Linked DNA regions of Pelorhabdus rhamnosifermentans. Each later gene encodes a partner of the first gene's protein in a complex. Links are inferred from orthologs where the notes say so. Each region holds a gene or a part of one and is shown in the gene's direction. Other genes may lie near its edges.

Region 1 (2,760 bases):
ATTGGCCTTATGGTAAAGAACTTTGCCAGTGTTAATGAGGCTGTGAAAATGGTTAACCAATATCAAGAGGCTAAAATCAATGTATCTGTTGGTTTGGGGGCAGGAGACCCGGCTCAATGGCGTAAAGTGGCTGATGTAGCTGCAAAAACGAAACCAGCTCATGTGAATCAGGTTTTTCCTGCAGCTGGTTATACTATCGGGGTACTGGAAAGCGTGGGCAGTACACACACGCTTGTCAATGCATTGATTGCTCCCAGTGGTATGCCGGGTAAAGTGAGTGTTCTTACTGGTCCAGATAGCCAAGCTTATCAAGAATATGTATCTTGTGATGCGGCAGCAACCCTGCTAAAAGAAATTGGAGTAAAGTCAGTTAAATTTTATCCCATTGGCGGAGATAAACATCTGGATGAAGTAGCAGCTATGGTTAAGGCGGCTGTAAAGCAGGGAATCAACATTTTTGAACCGACAGGTGGAATTGATGCCCATTCCGTATACAAGGTTGTAGAAACCTGTGTGGAAAATGGCGCACAAATTGTCATTCCACATATCTACACCGCATTTGCGGACAAAACGACAGGATTAACGAATGCTAATGATGTTGCCGCATTGTTGCGTTCTTTTTAAGAAAAATGAATGTAAATCAACAGCTTATTCGATTAGTTGCTCTTGATTTAGATGGTACTCTGCTGGATAGTCACAAGAATATTCAAGCGTAAACAATTGAGGCTATTAAAGCGGTTAGAGAAAAAGGCGTCAAGGTAACTTTGGTGACAGGGAGACCGTTAGTGTCTGCTCTGCCGTTTGCTAAATTGCTGAATTTGGATCTTCCTTTAATCACCTATAATGGTGCCTGCATTTCTTCCTATCCAGAGGGCCAGATTATTGAAAAAACGCCTATTTCTATGGATGTAGCTAGAGAAATGTTTGGAGAATTGGAAGATGCCGGATATTACGTAAAGGTCTATATTGAGGATACCTTATATGTTGAAGAAACAACTCGCGCTGCGATAGAGTTTTCTGGAATTTTTGCCATACCTTTTGTGATTGATTAATGTAAAGATGAAACATAGCAAGGAGATGAAGTATGCTTAGCAAAGAATTTACTCTTACGAACAAAGGTGGTCTGCATGCCCGACCAGCTGGAGGTTTGGCGCAGCTTTGTACTGCGTTTCAGTCTAATATTAAGATAGAAATGAAACGGAAAACAGCAGATGCCAAAAGTATATTGAGTTTGATGACTTTAGGTGCGAATACAGGAACAAGCATTACTATTGTTATCGAAGGCAATGATGAGCGGGAAGCGATGAATAAAATAATTGATTTTTTATCCAATCTAGTTGATTAGTGTATTTTTAAAAATAGAGAAAGTAGATCTACAGTATCCATTTGGATGCGCCTCCTTTGTTCAGAGTTATGCGGTCGGCAAACCTGCATTTATTCTATTAAAGGATGTGCCTTTTTTCGAGACGAATAGCTGTAAGCAACTCCCGTTCTGTGAGGGTTGCGCTACGTGAGGTGTGCTTCTACTCGATCTTCCACTAGCTAAATCAGATTTTTTTACAATAATAGGAACGGCTCTTTGTCTAGTAAAGGACAAAGAGCCGTTTCGTAGTACTTTGAGGTCATAAAATATATTTGTCATAAATTAACCCATCCACGGTAAACCATCCCGCGGCTAATATCGAGAGTTACCTGTTCATCTTCCAACAGTAGGTCTGTAGCGTCGGTAGCTCCTACAATTGCCGGTTTGTTTAAGGTTAGGCAGGCGATAGCTGCATGGGATGATAGGCCGCCTTCCTCTACTACCAGGGCTGCGGCTTGATTAATCAGCTTAACGTGCGTGGCTTCCGTAGCCGGGATGACGACAATTTTGTTGGCGACCGATTTCTTTGTATTATATAGTGACTTAATAATAGTAACTCGGCCACTGATTATACCATCGCCTATCCCTTGCCCCCGAAGGATTACGTCCCCTACAACGGACAATGTTACCGTGTTGGCCGCAGTTACTATATCTGTACTGCTAGTGACGCCGACGATTAAATCGCCGTCGCCAATAAACTCTGAGCGCATGGCAGTACGTATTGCCACGTCCATTACGTCGTCCTGACGCAATGGACGTAGTGTCAGAAGAGGCCAAATCCCCCAAGCAAGTTTTAGCCGACGGGCAACACGGGTATCTGGCGTTACTGCCAACACTGGCACCGCAGGACGGAACTTAGATAGTAGCCGCGGCAGGAAGCCGGTTTGGCTCGGGACGATAAAGGCTATAGCTTTTACCGCAACCGCAGCGTGCAGCGCCGTTGAGCAGAGTGCGTTAGCCAAAGGACTGGCCACTATCCTTCCCAGACATTGTTCATGTCGAAGAGTATTTCGTTCCTCTTCAATTTCCCTGGCTTTTATCCTTAACAAATGAATGACATTCGCCAAATGATCTGGATTCGTTCCGTCGGATGAGAGGGCAACGCCATCAAATTGCCAGGAATCGGCCAAGGAAACCAACTCTCTGTACTTTTCGTTGGATCCCTGTAATTCAGCAGTTTTGGCGGCTAAAAAAATTAATTTACCTGTGGCAGCTCCTTGGCGCAATATATTTGTCAAAGCATCCCTAGTTGAGCCACTGGGACAGGGAAAATCTATAATGGATCCGTCGGTGACGCGTAAAATATCCTCCGTGTCCTCAGGCGAGCTAAGTCTAGCGAAAACCGCCGTGCTTACGCCCTGTTCCTCAATCATCCTACGTGCTTCGAGCAAAGCCTC
Region 2 (2,790 bases), on another replicon or contig:
TAGCGGAAGAGGGGGCAGCAAAATTATTGAGGAGTGCGACACATGATAGAACGAATCTTGGATTTGCATCCGAATGAATTAATTAAACTTAAAGGAATTAATCTCTTGAGTAGTATACGTGCTGCAGCGGGACGGACAATGGTGTGTGAAGTCATTTGTCCAGTTATGCCATTGCTTTATGATGTGACGAATGCTGAACTAGCGGCTAGTATGGGAGCAGATATTATTTTATTGAACTTATATGATGTACTTTCTCCAGCGGTGTTTGGTGTGACACCAGCTGCCGGAGAAAGCGTGATACAGGCCCTACAGCGTTTGGCAGGCCGGGTCATCGGTATTAATTTAGAACCTTTTGATTCTAGCTGTATCTCACAAGCCGATTTCCCGGTAACGGAAGGACGGCGAGCAACGCGGAAAAATGCGAGGCTGGCCTATGAGCAGGGTGTTCAACTGATTACTGTGACAGGAAATCCCAAGACGGGTGTATCCAATGCGAGCATTTGCCAAGCCATCGCTGAAATAAAGGATGAATTAGGTGATGAAGTGGCAATTATTGCTGGAAAAATGCATGCAGCCGGAGTAGAAGGCGAAATGTCTGAATCCATACTAACCGAGAAAGTAGCCGCAGACTTTCTTGCTGCAGGTGCTGATGTAATTTTAGTACCAGCGCCTGGAACGGTTCCAGGGATTACGGTAGAAAAGGTAACAAGGATTAGTGAGTTGGCCCATAAACGAAAGGCATTAATTATGACTACTGTGGGGACTTCCCAGGAGGGGGCCGATCGCCACACAATTTCCACCATTGCCTTGCAGTCGGTAATGGCTGGCGCAGATATTCATCATATGGGGGATTCGGGTTATGTGGGAATTTCCATTCCGGAGAATATCTTAACCTATTCAATGGCGATAAGAGGTAGACGGCATACTTTTAAGCGTATGGCGATGCGTATATAATAGAATAGCAGGTGAAATGGATATGTTCAATTTTTTTAACCAGAAAAAAGATCTTATTTTAGTTGCGCCTATAAAGGGACGGATTATCGATATTGCCGATGTGCCTGATGAAGCTTTTTCGCAAGGAATGGTTGGGGATGGCGTGGCAATTGAGGTCCTGGATAATGTCGTTGTAGCTCCTTGTGATGGTGAGGTCGTGTTTATACCCAAAAGCCTTCACGCCATAGCACTTCAAACGCCTGGCGGGATTGAAATACTGATTCATGTGGGTATAGATACGGTAGAATTAGCGGGAAAAGGGTTTACGGCATTGGTTAAGATCGGCGATAAAGTGAAAACAGGCGATGCCTTATTAACGTTTGACCCGAGTTACATTCAAAGCCAAGGTAAATCACTCCTGAGTCCTGTTGTGCTTACAAATATGGCTCAACGGGTTGGAAAAGTGAACAAATATTATGCTGCGAGCGATGGAATGATTATGAGAGTGACACCTAAATAAAAATTGTAACAAAAAAGCAAGAAGCCACTATGAATTCACGCATAGTGGTTTCTTGCTTTTTTAGGCTGCTTTTTTGTACTTTTTTTTGATCCTCCTTAATAAGTTAGGACTAGAAGGAGTGTGAAATCATTCCGAGGGACGTTATCTAGAGAGTATTTCCTATGTCTAAGGTACAGATAATGATAAGCAAAATGGGGGCTACCAAGAAATCAAACTTGCCGCAGTGGGTGTTACTCTAGCCCAGACAAATGCTAGAGCAGCGTTACTTGCAGCGGCTATTGTTGATCAGGGGGTGTAAGCGGTGGATCAGATCAAGAATCATGCGCTTATTCGTGCGCTGGACAAATTGCTTGATAATGAAAAAATCGATGCAGCTAATCAAGTGGCCGTAGAAAGACTAATGAACGCTCGGCCTGTCCTCGTTGACATTGATTCAGCTCTCAATGTTATCCCAGGCATGACGAAAAAAACTATCCTTCATGCGGGTCCGCCGATTAGCTGGGAGCGAATGGCCGGGCCCATGAAAGGGGCCATTATTGGGGCGCTGTTATATGAAGGGGTGGCGAAAAATCCGAAGGAAGCCGAAAAATTGGTGCTGTCAGGTGCTATTAAGTTTTCCCCCTGCCACGAACATCGGGCAGTAGGCCCGATGGCTGGTATTATTTCTCCATCCATGCCTGTGCAGATTATTGAAAATAAGACGCATGGCAATTTTAGTTATGCCACACTTAATGAAGGATTAGGCAAGGTGCTGCGATTTGGTGCCTATTCGGATGAAGTGATTACACGGTTGCGGTGGATGGAATCAGAACTTGCGCCAGCGTTAAAAGCGGCCATTTTATTATCAGGCGGGATTGATTTAAGAAGTTTGATTGCTCAGGCTCTTCATATGGGCGATGAGTGTCATAATCGGAATAAGGCAGCAACAAGCTTGTTTATTCGCGAAATTGCACCTTACTTAGTGAAGGCTGATTTGCCGCGTGCCATGATTAGTCGCGTGTTGGAATTTATTCACTCCAATGATCATTTTTTTCTCAATCTGTCTATGTCGGCTTGTAAGGCATCTCTTGATGCAGCACAAGGGGTTGCCAATTCTACGATGGTTACAACGCTTTGCCGTAATGGTGTTGATTTTGGCATTCGTGTCAGCGGTTGTCCAGGTAGTATGTGGTTTACGGGTCCTGCACTTTATGTGAAGGGGCTGCTTTTTCCTGGTTTTACTGCAGAAGATGCTAATCCTGATTTGGGTGATAGCGCTATTATAGAGACAAGTGGTATTGGTGGCTTTGCCATGGGGGGGGCTCCGGCCATCGTTCAGTTTATTGGCGGTACTGTGA

Evidence for each region.
Region 2: the proteins of Ga0466249_RS02040 (region 1) and Ga0466249_RS21135 are in contact, whole or in part, in an NMR structure (PDB 1GGR), measured with the Escherichia coli proteins. The link is inferred for Pelorhabdus rhamnosifermentans from one-to-one orthologs.

Annotation. Positions count from the first base shown.
Region 1 is NZ_JAHGVE010000001.1:424,371-427,130, forward strand. What follows is about bases 31-2,714. They hold Ga0466249_RS02040 (HPr family phosphocarrier protein), read left to right. Parts: upstream 31-1,084; coding sequence 1,085-1,345; downstream 1,346-2,714. Other genes in these bases: Ga0466249_RS02030 (KDGP aldolase), read left to right, coding at 31-624; Ga0466249_RS02035 (HAD hydrolase family protein), read left to right, coding at 729-1,052; Ga0466249_RS02045 (pyruvate kinase alpha/beta domain-containing protein), read right to left, coding at 1,639-2,714. Outside these bases: more of Ga0466249_RS02030, read left to right, coding at 1-30; more of Ga0466249_RS02045, read right to left, coding at 2,715-2,760.
Region 2 is NZ_JAHGVE010000025.1:25,405-28,194, reverse strand. Bases 1-2,714 are described here. They hold Ga0466249_RS21135 (PTS sugar transporter subunit IIA), read left to right. Parts: upstream 1-976; coding sequence 977-1,453; downstream 1,454-2,714. Other genes in these bases: Ga0466249_RS21130 (YlbE family protein), read left to right, coding at 1,755-2,714; Ga0466249_RS21140 (DUF7916 family protein), read left to right, coding at 43-954; nagB (glucosamine-6-phosphate deaminase), read left to right, coding at 1-77. In the rest of the region: more of Ga0466249_RS21130, read left to right, coding at 2,715-2,790. UniProt on the Escherichia coli protein: The phosphoenolpyruvate-dependent sugar phosphotransferase system (sugar PTS), a major carbohydrate active transport system, catalyzes the phosphorylation of incoming sugar substrates concomitantly with their translocation across the cell membrane.